Streptomyces venezuelae: one gene and its partner. The protein of the gene in region 1 interacts with the protein of each later gene in a pairwise test. Links are inferred from orthologs where the notes say so. Each region holds a gene or a part of one and is shown in the gene's direction. Other genes may lie near its edges.

Region 1 (7,450 bases):
GTCGAAGCCCGAGGTGAGCAGGGGCAGGCCGACGACGCGGACTTCGGGGACGTCGGGGAGCGAGGCGTTCACGGGTGGCCTCCGGTGGCGGCGTTCCAGGGCTCGCCCGTGCCGGGGGCCTGAAAGGGCCGATGCAGCGGTTCGGTGGCGGGACCGCTGTCGTACACGGGGTCGAGGGGGGCGTCGTACGAGGGGTCGTACACGGGCTGGGGCGTGGTGTCGTACGTCGGCTGGGGGGCGACGTAGGGGGACTCGGCGGGCGGTGGCGGGGAGGGCGCGGGCCAGCGGCCCGGGGGCTCGGCGCGGGGCGGCGGGACGGTGGGGTGGGGCGGTGGCGCGGTGACGGTCAGGGCGCGGTAGGCCGCCGAGATGCCGACCACGGGGTCCGTCGCGGGGGGTGGGGCGGTCGTGCCGGGCAGCGGGGTGGAGAGGGTGTCCCGCGCGGGAGGCTCGTCCCGGTGCGGGGCGGCGCCTTCCGGTTCGAGCAGGGCGAGGACGCGGGCGGCGACCTTCCGCTTGACCGGTGGCGGTGCCGCGCGGAGGGCGACCGCTCCGGCGACCGCGACCAGGCACAGTGCGTACAGCGTGACGACCCAGGGCTTGGGCTCGCGGCCCGCGTACAGGCCGTGGATGAGCGCCGAGCACCAGGCGGGGTAGGCCAGCATGTGCATCGCCCGCCAGCGCGACGCGATCCGGGCGGGGGAGGCGAAGGCGCTGCGGAGGGCGCCTGTGACGGCCGTGGCGACCATCAGGAGGCCCGCGAGCGAGCCGAGCCCGATGAGCCCCGCGCTGCCCGTGACGCCGAGCCCGAAGGGCATCAGGGCGCCGAACAGTGACACGTGGTCGAGGGCGACCTTGACGGTGCCGTGCAGCAGCAGGAAGCCGACGGAGGCGATCGCGGTGGCGCGGTGCACGGCCTGGGCGAGCAGACGCTGGCGCGAGTGCAGGAACAGGCGGTCGGTGGCCACCAGGCCCCAGACCACGGCGGCGGTCAGCGAGACCAGGGAGAGGACGCCCGCGGTGAAGTCGACGGCGGCTCTCAGGGCGTCACCGCCGGCGAAGACGAGCAGGGGTATCAGGAGCAGTGCGCCGACGCCGAGGGCCCGTGGCACGGGCGAGCGGGCGGCGGAACGCGGGACGGAACGGCTCTTGCGGTGCGGGTGCAGAGGGTTCATGGCGGCTCCGAGATGGTTCGGTCCGCCGCATGCTAGGTCGCTCCATACCGGTGGGTACGGGGTTTGAGTTATTGCGTTGTTATCAAAGTGCGACACGATCTTGGTGTTGCCCCGATAGTGGGCGGTACGCGGAGTAACCCTTGGCCAACGCCTAAAGGTGGTGTCAGTGCGGTGCCGGGCCGCGGTGCCGGGCCGCCGCGGCCCGGAAGCTCGTCGCGGGCCGCGGGAGGGCTGCGGTACCCTGACGCCATGCGTGCCGTACGCCTTCTGCTTAGCGGGCCGCGCTGATCAGTCCCGACCGCCGGTGAATCGCGGTCGGAATCGGCGCGGCGTCCCCTCCTGTGCGAGGGGCATTTTTGTTTGACCAGCACGGTCAATTCCGCAGGCAGAGACGATCGATGGAGCTTTGAGGATCATGAGCGAGACGAATTCTGCTGCCGCCTCCGAGGTGGCCGCGCCGCACCGCTATACGGCCGCTCTGGCCGCGGACATCGAGGCACGCTGGCAGGACTTCTGGGACGCCGACGGCACCTACGAGGCGCCGAACCCGAGCGGCGACCTGGCCGCGCGGGACGAGGCCGAGGCCGCGCTGGTGGCCAAGCCCAAGAAGTTCATCATGGACATGTTCCCGTACCCCTCCGGCGCGGGCCTGCACGTCGGCCACCCCCTGGGGTACATCGCCACGGACGTCTTCGCGCGCTTCCAGCGCATGACGGGCCACAACGTCCTGCACACCCTGGGCTTCGACGCCTTCGGCCTGCCCGCCGAGCAGTACGCGGTCCAGACGGGCACCCACCCGCGGGTCTCCACCGAGGCCAACATCGAGAACATGAAGTCCCAGCTGCGCGCGCTGGGCCTGGGCCACGACAAGCGGCGCTCGTTCGCGACGATCGACCCCGAGTACTACAAGTGGACCCAGTGGATCTTCGTCCAGATCTTCAACTCCTGGTACGACGCCGACGCCGCGAAGGCCCGCCCCATCGCCGACCTGGTCGCCCAGTTCGAGAGCGGTGAGCGCGCCGTACCGGACTCCACGCGCGCGTGGAGCGAGCTGGACGCCGTCGAGCGCGCCGAGGTGCTGAGCCAGTACCGCCTGGCCTACGCCTCCGACGCGCCCGTCAACTGGTGCCCCGGCCTGGGCACCGTCCTGGCCAACGAGGAAGTCACCGCCGACGGCCGCTCCGAGCGCGGCAACTTCCCCGTCTTCAAGGCCAAGCTGCGCCAGTGGAACATGCGCATCACGGCCTACGCCGACCGCCTGCTGGACGACCTGGACGCGCTGGACTGGCCCGAGGCCATCAAGCTGCAGCAGCGCAACTGGATCGGCCGCTCCGAGGGCGCCCGCGTGCGCTTCCCCGTGGGCATCGAGGGCGACGCGATCACCGTCTTCACCACCCGCCAGGACACCCTGTTCGGCGCGACCTACATGGTCCTGGCGCCCGAGCACGACCTGGTCGACAAGGTCATCCCGGACGCCTGGCCCGCGGGCACCCACGAGACGTGGACCGGCGGGCACGCCACCCCGGCCGAGGCCGTCGCCAAGTACCGCGCGTTCGCCGCCGCCAAGTCCGACGTCGAGCGCCAGGCCGACGCCAAGGAGAAGACCGGCGTCTTCACCGGCGTCTACGCCACCAACCCGGTCAGCGGCGAGCAGGTCCCGGTCTTCATCGCCGACTACGTACTGATGGGCTACGGCACCGGCGCGATCATGGCCGTCCCGGCGCACGACAGCCGCGACTTCGCCTTCGCCCGCGCCTTCAACCTGCCGATGCGCTGCGTGGTGGAGCCGTCGGACGGCCGCGGCACCGACCCGCGCGCGTGGGACGACGCCTTCTCCTCGTACGAGGCGAAGCTGATCAACTCCTCGAACCAGGAGATCTCCCTCGACGGCATGGACGTCACGGGCGCCAAGGCCCGCATCACCGGCTGGCTGGCCACCCGCGGCATCGGCGAGGGCACCGTCAACTTCCGGCTGCGCGACTGGCTGTTCAGCCGCCAGCGCTACTGGGGCGAGCCCTTCCCGATCGTCTACGACGAGGACGGCGTCGCCCACGCCCTGCCCGAGTCGATGCTGCCCCTGGAGCTGCCGGAGGTCGACGACTACTCCCCGCGCACCTTCGACCCGGACGACGCGAACACCTCTCCGGAGACACCGCTGTCCCGCAACGAGGACTGGGTCAACGTCACCCTGGACCTGGGCGACGGCCCACGCACCTACCGCCGCGAGACCAACACCATGCCCAACTGGGCGGGTTCGTGCTGGTACGAGCTGCGCTATCTGGACCCGCGCAACGACCAGCAGCTGGTCGACCCGGCCGTCGAGCAGTACTGGATGGGCCCGCGCGAGGGCCAGCCGACGGGCGGCGTCGACCTGTACGTGGGCGGTGCCGAGCACGCGGTGCTGCACCTGCTGTACGCGCGCTTCTGGTCCAAGATCCTGTTCGACCTGGGCCACATCTCGTCCGCCGAGCCGTTCCACAAGCTGTACAACCAGGGCATGATCCAGGCCTACGTCTACCGGGACAGCCGCGGCTTCCCGGTGCCGGCCACCGAGGTCGAGGAGCGCGACGGCGCGTTCTTCTTCGAGGGCGAGCCGGTCAAGCGCGAGCTGGGCAAGATGGGCAAGTCCCTGAAGAACGCCGTGACGCCGGACGAGATCTGCGACGAGTACGGCGCGGACACCCTGCGCCTGTACGAGATGGCGATGGGCCCCCTGGACGTCTCGCGTCCCTGGGACACGCGTGCGGTCGTCGGCCAGTACCGCCTGCTGCAGCGGCTGTGGCGCCTGATCGTCGACGAGTCGACCGGTGAGGTCACCGTCGCCGACGTCGCGGAGGCGGACATCGACGAGTCCACGCTGCGCGCCCTGCACAAGGCCATCGACGGGGTGCGCCAGGACCTGGACGGCATGCGGTTCAACACCGCGATCGCCAAGATCACCGAGCTGAACAACCACCTGACGAAGGTGGGCGGCGCGGTGCCGAGGTCCGTCGCGGAGCGCCTGGTGCTGCTGATCGCGCCGCTGGCCCCGCACATCGCCGAGGAGCTGTGGCGCAAGCTGGGCCACACCGACTCGGTGGTCCACCAGGACTTCCCGGTCGCCGACCCGGCGTACGTCGTGGACGAGTCCGTGACCTGCGTCGTGCAGATCAAGGGCAAGGTCAAGGCGCGCCTGGAGGTCTCCCCGGCCATCTCCGACGCCGAGCTGGAGAAGGTGGCGCTGGCCGACGAGCGGGTCGTGGCGGCGCTGGACGGCGCGGGGATCCGCAAGGTGATCGTGCGGGCGCCGAAGCTGGTGAACATCGTTCCTGCGTGATGGTTCGCGTGTAGCGGTATAGGGGTCTTCCCTTACGGGCAGGTTGGGGGTTCCGCTGGAACCTCCGACCTGCCTTCTCCGTTTACGGTGGAAGAGGCCGAGGGAGCGGGTCGGATACGGAGAGGATCGCCATGGAAGCCGTGGGCGCAATCGTGGCGCTGCTGTTCGTGCTGTTCTTGGTGCTGGGCATCTACGCAACGGTGAAGGCCGTCAAGGCGGCCAAGCGAGGCGTGGACCGCACCATCACGGAGGCCCGCCGGACCGTGGAGGACACCACGCTGCGGGCGAGGAGCTTCGCACAGGCGGGCAGCGCCGGTGAACTGGCGCAGCTGCGTCTGTCGTTGCGCACCTCGATGCGGGCCACGCAGGACGTACTCCAGGCGGGCGCCGCTGACGACGCCTCGCTGAAGGAGACCCTCCAGCTGTTCGACCGGCTCAGCGTGCACGGACACGAGCTGGACGACGAGCTCCGTCGTCTCGAGCGCGACCCCGACAAGGCGGCTCTGGCCGAGCGGCTGCCCGCGCTGCGCGAGCGCACGGAACAGATCAAGAAGTCCGCCGACTCCCTGCGGTGGTCGGCGCGCGACCGGGCCCGCCGGTTCGCGGACGACGACCTGGACTCGCTGAGCACCCAGATCGACATGGAGGCGGGTGCCCTGCGGCACTGGACGACGGAGCCGGCATCCGACCAGACCCCGCCCCCGGCGGCCTGGCCCGATCCCGAGTCTGCGCCCGCGCCCGCGCCGGAGGGGTCCGAGGCGGCCCGTCGGACAGCCCAGGAGCCGACGCGGCCCGCGATCACTCCGCCCGGCGCACGCGTGACGTATCCGTGGGAGAAGAAGGCCAAGCCCGAGAGCACGACCTGATCCGCCCGGCGCCGGAGCACCGGGGCGGAGAGGGCCCGGACTGCCACCCGACGGCGCAGACAGGTAACCTCCAGCTCATGTCCCGCCATGTCGCGATCGTCACGGATTCAACGGCCTACCTGCCGCAGGAGACGATGGAGCGGCACAGCATCACCGCGGTGCCCCTGACCGTGGTCCTGGGGGACCAGGCGCTGGAGGAGGGCACCGAGATCTCGGCCCGCTCCCTCGCCCTGGCCCTGCAGAAACGCAGGTCGGTGACCACGTCCCGGCCCAGCCCCCAAGTCTTCGCGGACACGTACCGCAAGATCGCCGAGGCGGGCGCGACCCACATCGTCTCGCTCCACCTGTCCGCCGAGTTCTCCGGCACGTACGACGCCGCGGTCCTCGCCGCGAAGGAGTCGCCGGTGCCGGTGCGGGTGGTGGACACCGGCATGGTGGCGATGGCGCTCGGCTTCTGCGCCCTCGCGGCGGCGCAGGCCGCGGAGGGCGGCGATTCGGCGGAGGAGGCGGTGGCCGCCGCGGAGAAGCGGGCCGCGGGCACCTCCGCGTTCTTCTACGTCGACACGCTCGACTACCTCCGCAGGGGTGGCCGCATCGGCGCGGCCCAGGCGCTGTTCGGCTCCGCACTCGCGGTCAAGCCGCTGCTGAAGCTGGACGGCGGCCGCATCGACATGCTGGAGAAGGTGCGGACGGCGTCGAAGGCGATCGCCCGGCTCGAGGAGATCGTGGTCGAGCGCGCCGGTTCCGGCCGGGTCGACATCGCCGTGCACCACCTGGCGGCCCCGGACCGGGCGTCGACGCTCGCCGAGCGGCTCAGGGAACGGGTGCCGGACCTCGGTGAACTGCACGTGAGCGAGGTCGGAGCGGTGATCGGGGCGCACACGGGGCCGGGGTTGCTGGGGGCCGTGGTCTCGCCTCGGTGAGGTGGGGGCCGCTGTGGATTCCCACGTGTGGGTGACGGAGTTATCCACAACTGCCGGGTAATCCACGGAAATTGAGCAAGATCAACACGTTGTGCCGACGGTCCGTAGCGTCGTCGGCATGACGACTCGATCAGTTTCCCGGACAGTTTCTGCGACGAGCGGGCCTGGGCGTGGCCCGGGGTCCGACGGGCGTGTGGTGGTGGGCGGCCGTGCGGTGGGTGGCCGTGCCGTGGGCGGGCGTGGGTCCGATGGCCACGCTGGTACCCGGCATGCTCGCGGGCGGGCCCGGCGCCGACATGTGTCGGGCGATGCGGTCAGGCGGCGGGCGGAGAGCTTGTTCGCGGAACCGCAGCCGCCGCCTTGGTCTGCGGCACCCCGGCCTGAAGTGTCTCCGCCTGCGACCCCTTTGCCTGAGGCGCCTTTGCCTGCGACACCTTTGCCTGCAGCGGCTCTGTCGTCGCGGTCGCCGTCTCCGTCGCCGAGGTTGGAGGTGGCGGGCCCGGATGTGGCGTTGGTGGGCGGGGGTTGGGGCGCGAAGGATGAGGCGCAGGTAGACGTAGAGGCCTCAGGTGCCGGGGAGGGCGCGCAGGCGGGTGCCTCGCGAAAGGAGCGGCTGGGGCTCGCCGTGCGGGAGCGGCTGCCCATGTGGGTGCAGGCGCGGTGCGGTCTCGAACGACGAGCCGTGGTGGCGCTCGTCCTGATCCTCGGGGTCGCCGCGGTCTTCGCCGCCCAGCACTTCTGGACGGGCCGGGCCCAGCCCGTGCGACCACCGGACGTGGTGCGAGAGGCGGGTGCCGTCGCCGAGCGGGGCGCGGAGCCGGCTCCGTCGCCGGGGCCCGCGGCGCAGGCGGGGCGGACGGCGGCGGGTGCGGGCGGTGGTGCGGGCGGCGGTGGTGCCGCGGGCGTGATCGTGGTGGACGTCAGCGGGAAGGTCCGCAAGCCGGGCGTTCATCGGCTGCCCGCCGGATCCCGGGTGGCGGACGCGCTGCGGGCCGCCGGTGGGGTCAGGCCGGGCGCGAAGACGGGGGACCTCAATCGGGCGCGGTTCCTGGTGGACGGCGAACAGGTGGTGGTGGGCGGGGCGCAGGCCACGGGCGGTGCGAACGGGGTCGGGGCGGGCCCAGGATCGGCCGGGCCGGGTGCCACGGGACCGAGTGCCGCCGGATCGGG
Region 2 (6,987 bases), 3.1 Mb from region 1 along the record:
TCGGCGAACTGGCCGCCCACGCGCGCATGAGCCTGCGCACCTTCACCCGCCGCTTCCAGGAAGAGGTCGGCATGCCGCCCGGCCGGTGGCTCACCGCCCAGCGCATCGAACTCGCCCGCCAGCTCCTGGAGTCCAGCGACCTGCCGGTGGACGTGGTCGCCCACCGGTCCGGCTTCGGCACCGGCAACTCGCTGCGCCAGCACATGCGGGCCGTGCTCGGCGTCTCGCCGGTCGCCTACCGGCGGACGTTCACTGCTGCGTCGTGACCCGACCTACGCTTCCGTGACTTCTGCTTCGTAGAAGCAGAAGTGGTCCTTGATCCCGGCCACCGCGTCCTTCGGCTCCGGATACGCCCACACCGTGTCCGCCGCCCCCGGCAGCGACCAGTAGGAGGCCGTGCCCTTGAAGGGGCAGTACGTGGTGGTCTTCGACGGGGTCAGCAGGTCCGTGCGGACGTCCTCCGGCGGGAGGTAGTGCCGGACGGGGTAGCCCGTCTCGCGCAGCAGCACGGGGCGGCTGCTCTCCGCCACGACCTGCCCGTCGTGCACCACGCGCACGTGGTCCGTGCCCTGCTCGACGGTGATCCGGTGCCCGTTGGTCATGTCGTGCCCTCCTCGGATGCCCAGTGAATGTCCTGTGGGACGGAACGTACCGTGGGCGCATGAACATCTGCGTCTTCCTCTCCGCCGCCGACCTCGACGACCGCTACACCCGCCCGGCCCGCGAGTTCGCGGAACTGCTCGGCAAGGGCGGCCACACGCTGGTCTGGGGCGGCTCCGAGAGCGGCCTGATGAAGGTCGTGGCGGACGGCGTGCACGCGGCGGGAGGGCGGCTCGTGGGCGTCTCCGTGGACTTCCTCGCCGCCAAGGCCCGGCAGGTCGTGGAGCCCCACGAGATGGTCATCGCGCGCGACCTCGCCGAGCGCAAGGCGCTGCTCCTGGAGAAGGCCGACGCGATCGTGATCATGGTGGGCGGCACCGGCACGCTCGACGAGGCCACCGAGATCCTGGAGCTCAAGAAGCACGGGAAGCACGCCAAGCCGGTGGTGCTGCTCAACTCGGCGGGGTTCTACGACGGCCTCAAGGAGCAGTTCCAGCGCATGGAGGACGAGGGTTTCCTGCCCCTCCCGCTCACCGACCTGGTCTTCTTCGCCGAGGAGCCCGTCGGCGCGCTCGCCTACCTGGAGGAGTCCGCGGGCACCCGGTGATGCGAGCATGGCGGGTATGGCAACACATGTGATCACCGGGGCCGGCTCCGGCATCGGCGCGGCCGTGGCCCGCCGCCTCCACACCCGCGGCGACGACCTCGTCCTGCACGCGCGGGACGCGGGCCGCGCCAAAGAGCTCGCCGCCGAGTTCCCCGGCGCGAGCACCCTCGTCGGAGACCTCTCCGACCCCGACAAGCTGTCCTGGGCGTTCGGGCACCAGTCGCTGCCCTCGCGCGTGGACTCCCTGCTGCACATCGCGGGCGTCGTCGACCTCGGCCCGGTCGGCGAGCTCACCCCCAAGGCCTGGCGCCACCAGCTCAACGTCAACCTCATCGCCCCCGCCGAGCTGACCCGCCACTTCCTGCCCCAACTCCGGGCCGCCCAGGGGCACGTGGTCTTCGTCAACTCGGGCTCCGGGCTGCGGGCCGGCCCGGAGTGGTCCGCCTACGCGGCCTCCAAGCACGGCCTGAAGGCCCTCGCCGACTCCCTCCGCCAGGAGGAGCACGACAACGGCGTCCGGGTCACCTCGGTCTACCCCGGCCGCACGGCGAGCGCCATGCAGGTCAAGGTCCACCAGCAGGAGGGCAAGGAGTACGACGCGTCCCGCTGGATCGACCCCGAGTCGGTCGCCACGACGATCATCATGGCCCTGGACCTGCCGCGCGACGCGGAGGTCAACGACCTGACGGTGCGGCCGGGACGATGAGCGACGCGTTCACCTGGGGCCCGGCCACCGGCATCGGGTCCATGCCCGGCGGGGATGCCCGCGAGGCCGCCAAGACCGTCACCGGCAGCTTCGAGGGGCCCGAGCAGGGCATGCCCTACCTCGCCGAGCTGCCCGCCCGCGGCCCCGGCGCCGACATGATCGGCCGCACCGCCGGGCTCCTCGTCGACCTGTACGCGCGCGTGGAGCCCAGCGGCTGGCGCGTCGGCGACCGCCCGGGACGCGACACCCGCCGCGCCAGGGCGTGGCTCGGCGAGGACCTCGACGCCCTGGAGGAGTTCACCCAGGGGTACGAGGGCCCGCTGAAGGTCCAGGCCGTCGGCCCCTGGACCCTCGCCGCCGCCCTGGAGCTCAGGAACGGCGAGGCCGCGCTCTCCGACCCCGGCGCCTGCCGCGACCTCGCGGGATCCCTCGCCGAAGGCCTGCGCGAGCACCTCGCGGATGTCCGCCGCAGGGTGCCCGGCGCCCAGGTCGTCCTGCAGCTCGACGAACCCTCGCTGATCGCCGTGCTGCGCGGGCAGGTCAAGACCGCGAGCGGGTACCGCACCCACCGCGCCGTGGACCGGCAGCTCGTCGAGAGCACGCTGCGGGACGTTCTCGCCGTCCGGGGTGACGGCGGCGACGGCGCCACGGTCGTGCACTCCTGCGCGCCCGACGTACCGTTCGCGCTCCTGCGCCGCGCCGGGGCCGACGCGGTCTCCTTCGACTTCGACCTGCTCACCGAGCGTGACGACGAGACGATCGGTGAGGCGGTCGAGGGCGGTACGCGGCTCTTCGCCGGTGTCGTGCCGGGCGTGGACGGCCGATTGTCAGACCCTGCCGGTAGCGTCATGGGTGTCAGGACGTTGTGGCGCAGGCTGGGGCTGAATCCGGGATCACTCGCGGAGTCGGTCGTGGTCACTCCGTCGTGCGGGCTCGCGGGCGCATCACCCGCGTACGCGCGCGCGGCGCTCGCCCACTGCGCCAGAGCGGCGAGATCGCTCGCAGACAACCCTGAGTAATTGGGTATGACGTAAACGGGAGGACGAAACGGTGGCTGTCGAACAGCAAGGCTCTGTGCCCGCCGAGGCACGGGATCAGCACGCCCAGCTGGCCGAGCAGATCGAGGAGCACCGCTTCCGGTATTACGTGAAGGACCAGCCGGTCGTCAGCGATGCCGAGTTCGACAAGCTCCTGCGCTCCCTCGAAGCACTGGAGGACGAGCACCCCGAGCTCCGGACCCCCGACTCGCCGACCCAGAAGGTCTCGGGTTCGTACGAGACGGAGTTCACCGCCGTCGAGCACCGCGAGCGCATGCTGTCCCTGGACAACGCGTTCGACGACGCCGAGCTCGCCGCCTGGGCCGACCGCGTCGCCAAGGAGGCCGGCACCCCGGACTTCCACCTCCTCTGCGAGCTGAAGGTGGACGGCCTCGCGGTCAACCTCACGTACGAGGACGGGAAGCTGACCCGCGCCGCGACCAGGGGCGACGGCCGCACCGGCGAGGACATCACGCCGAACGTCCGCACGATCGCGGACATCCCGCAGCGCCTCGCGGGCGACCGCGTCCCCGCCCTCGTCGAGATCCGCGGCGAGGTCTTCTTCCCCATGGAGAAGTTCGAGGAGCTCAACGCCCGCCTCGTCGAGGCGGGCGACAAGCCCTTCGCCAACCCCCGCAACGCGGCGGCCGGTTCACTGCGCCAGAAGGACCCGCGCGTCACCGCGACCCGGCCGCTGCACATGGTGGTGCACGGCATCGGTGCCCGCGAGGGCTTCGACATCGACTGCCTCAGCCACGCCTATGAGCTGCTGCACGAGTGGGGCCTGCCCACCGCCAAGCACAACAAGGTCGTCGAGGGCCTGGAGGGCGTCCGGGACTTCATCACGTACTTCGGGGAGAACCGCCACTCCGTGGAGCACGAGATCGACGGAGTCGTCGTCAAGCTCGACGAGATCCCGTTGCAGGGCCGCCTCGGCTCCACCTCGCGCGCCCCGCGCTGGGCCATCGCCTGGAAGTACGCGCCCGAGGAGGTCAACACCAAACTCATCAACATCCGCGTCGGCGTCGGCCGCACCGGCCGCGTCACGCCGTACGCGCAGGTGGAACCCGTCACCGTCGCGGGATCCGAGGTCGAGTTCGCCACCCTCCACAACCAGGACGTGGTGAAGAAGAAGGGCGTCCTCATCGGGGACACCGTCGTCATCCGCAAGGCCGGAGACGTCATCCCGGAGATCCTCGGCCCCGTCGTCGACCTGCGGGACGGCACCGAGCGGGAGTTCGTGATGCCCGCCGAGTGCCCCGAGTGCGGCACGGCTCTGCGCCCCATGAAGGAGGGCGACATCGACCTCCGCTGCCCCAACGCCCAGTCCTGCCCCGCCCAGTTGCGTGAACGTCTCTTCTACCTCGCGGGCCGCAAGTCCCTGGACATCGAGAACTTCGGGTACGTCGCCGCGGCCGCCCTCACCAGGCCGCTGGAGCCCGCCGAACCGCCGATCCTCGACGAGGGCGACATCTTCGACCTCAAGGTCGACGAGCTCCTGCCCATCAAGTCCTACGTACTGGACCAGGACTCCGGACTTCCCAAGCGCGACCCCAAGACCGGCGAGGAGAAGGTCGTCACCTTCTTCGCCAACCAGAAGGGCGAGGCGAAGAAGAACACCCTGGCCATGCTGGAGAACATCGCGGCGGCCAAGGAGCGCCCCCTCGCCCGCGTCCTCACGGGCCTCTCGATCCGGCACGTCGGCCCGGTGGCCGCCGAGGCACTGGCCCGCGAGTTCCGTTCCATCGACCGCATCGATCAGGCCACCGAGGAGGAGCTGGCCGCGGTGGAGGGCGTCGGCTCGACCATCGCCGCCTCCCTCAAACAGTGGTTCGCCGAGGACTGGCACCGGGAGATCCTGCGCAAGTGGCGGGAGGCCGGCGTGCGCATGGAGGAGGAGGCGAGCGGCGAGGACGAGGGACCGCGGCCGCTCGCGGGCCTCACGGTCGTCGTCACCGGAACGCTCGAACACCACACCCGGGATGGCGCAAAAGAAGCGCTGCAGAGCCGCGGAGCCAAGGTGACCGGTTCCGTTTCCAAGAAGACATCGTTCGTGGTCGTCGGCGACAACCCCGGGTCGAAGTACGACAAGGCCATGCAGGTGAAGGTTCCGGTTCTCAACGAGGAAGGCTTCGCTGTCCTGCTCGAACAAGGACCGGACGCAGCGCGGGAAGTCGCGCTTCCGACCGAGGAGTAGCGGTTGAAGGCCACCCGTTCGGCGCATACCAGAGGCATACGGGTGGCCGGGTCGCATTCGGGCAACCGTAGTCGACCGCTGCCCGTGGAAGCCTTCTGCGGCCTACTGTTGAGGTGTGCGCCTGCCGTGCCCCGCTGCGAACGGGGTATCACCTGCTCATCAAGAGCTTGGAAGGGGGCATCCCCTGCTCGGCGCGAGTGCGGGAGAACCGCATCTCCTCGCTCGAGCGGAGTGCGGGGACGGATTCATGGGCGCGGCCGCATCAGGGCCGAGTCCGCATGGCGTGGGCACCGCCGGCTGTGAGAGGGACGGGAATGGAACCGACCGAGAGCGCCGCCCCGGACTCACGGCTGCGCGCGCGCCTGTGGCGCGCGCCGGGAGCCTGGCTGCGCGGCCGCCGGACCGCGACGAACACCGACCCGGGCGGCATGCCGCAGCCCGCCCCCGGTTCCGGACCCTGCACGCTGAGCACCGCCGTCGAACCACGCGAACGGGCCTGGACCGCCGCACCGCAGCACGACACCGACAGCCCCGCGACCCTCGCCGGACCGGGCGCGCCCGCCGTGCAGGACAGCCGTGACCCCTGGCCGCTGCTGCCGCTCCTCACCGTCGCCGCGGCCGCCGTGCTGCTCGGCACGGGCTTCTTCCAGGCCTTCACGGGCCGCCACGCCCTGTTCCCCACCGGCGCCGCGGGCTGGTCCCTCGCCGTCCTCACCGGCCTCATCGTCGGGCACCTCGTCGCCCTCGGCCGCAACCGGTGGTGGGGCGGCACGGGCTCCGGCGGCGCCCTCACCGTCGCCGTCCTGCTCCTCTACGGCTGGGTGCCCGCCGGCATGGTCAGCCTCACCGTCGTCGTCCTCGTCGGCGTCGCCCGCAGGCACCGCTGGCGCCAAGGCCTGCTGCACGGCGCGGTCGACATCCTCGGCATCGGCGCGGGCGCACTCACCCTGGCCGCGTTCGGCACGGCGCCCAGCGCGGAAACGCCCTGGCTCCCCGAGACCTGGGACCTCTACACCGCGCCCCAAGTGGCCCTCGTCGCCGTCGCATACCTCGCCGTCACCCGCGTCCTGCTCTGGTACGTCCACGCGCCGCGCACCGAGGCCCTGCCCACCGTCACCCGCACCGCCCTCGTCCGGCAGGGCCTCCTCGGCATCGCGCTGCTCGGCATCGCCCCGCTGATCTGCGTCGTCGCGATCTCCCTGCCGATCCTGCTGCCCCTCTTCGCGATCCCGCTCGTCGCCCTCGACTCCACCCTCTGGATCGCCCGCGCCCGCGCCGAGGAACAGCTCCGCGACCCCCTCACCGGGCTGCCCAACCGGCAGTGGCTCCTCGAACGGACCTGGACCGCGCTCGACGACGCCGAGCGGATCGGCGCGCGGTCCGCGTTAATGCTCATCGACATGGACCGCTTCCGGTCCGTCAACGACACCCTCGGTCACCTCGCCGGTGACCGGCTGCTCCTCCAGATCGCGGACCGGCTGCGCCTCGCACTGCCCAGCGGGGCGGAGGCGGCGCGCCTCGGCGGCGACGAGTTCGCCGTCCTGTTGCCGGTCGCCGACTCCACGACGTCGGCCACGCGCGTGGCCCGCCAGCTCGTCGCCGCGCTCGGCTCCCCGCTCGACCTCGACGGCCTCACCCTCGTCCTGGAGGCCAGCGCGGGCCTCGCGGTCTTCCCCGACCACGCACTCGACGCGGAAGGCCTCCTGCGGCGCGCGGACGTCGCGATGTACCAGGCCAAGCGGGACCGCACGGGCGTCGAGGTCTACGAATCCAAGCGGGACTCCAACACTCCCGACCGGCTCGGCCTCCTCGGCGACCTGCGCCGCGCCCTCGACGCGGG

What was found. The genes of interacting proteins can lie anywhere in the genome.
Region 2: the proteins of leuS (region 1) and ligA interact in binary tests that used the Escherichia coli proteins (3 or more experiments, as listed by UniProt). The link is inferred for Streptomyces venezuelae from one-to-one orthologs.

What each region holds. Positions count from the first base shown.
Region 1 is NZ_CP029191.1:2,597,881-2,605,330, reverse strand. What follows is about bases 1,286-4,691. They hold leuS (leucine--tRNA ligase), read left to right. Parts: upstream 1,286-1,590; coding sequence 1,591-4,491; downstream 4,492-4,691. Other genes in these bases: DEJ49_RS11645 (hypothetical protein), read left to right, coding at 4,623-4,691. Outside these bases: DEJ49_RS11660 (NADH-quinone oxidoreductase subunit NuoF family protein), read right to left, coding at 1-72; DEJ49_RS11655 (hypothetical protein), read right to left, coding at 69-1,175; more of DEJ49_RS11645, read left to right, coding at 4,692-5,357; DEJ49_RS11640 (DegV family protein), read left to right, coding at 5,435-6,280; DEJ49_RS36965 (helix-hairpin-helix domain-containing protein), read left to right, coding at 6,906-7,450.
Region 2 is NZ_CP029191.1:5,729,535-5,736,521, forward strand. The notes cover bases 2,613-5,555. They hold ligA (NAD-dependent DNA ligase LigA), read left to right. Parts: upstream 2,613-2,963; coding sequence 2,964-5,147; downstream 5,148-5,555. Other genes in these bases: DEJ49_RS26030 (methionine synthase), read left to right, coding at 2,613-2,932; DEJ49_RS26040 (putative bifunctional diguanylate cyclase/phosphodiesterase), read left to right, coding at 5,462-5,555. Outside these bases: DEJ49_RS26010 (GlxA family transcriptional regulator), read left to right, coding at 1-266; DEJ49_RS26015 (DUF427 domain-containing protein), read right to left, coding at 273-602; DEJ49_RS26020 (TIGR00730 family Rossman fold protein), read left to right, coding at 662-1,207; DEJ49_RS26025 (SDR family oxidoreductase), read left to right, coding at 1,215-1,913; more of DEJ49_RS26030, read left to right, coding at 1,910-2,612; more of DEJ49_RS26040, read left to right, coding at 5,556-6,987. UniProt on the Escherichia coli protein: DNA ligase that catalyzes the formation of phosphodiester linkages between 5'-phosphoryl and 3'-hydroxyl groups in double-stranded DNA using NAD as a coenzyme and as the energy source for the reaction.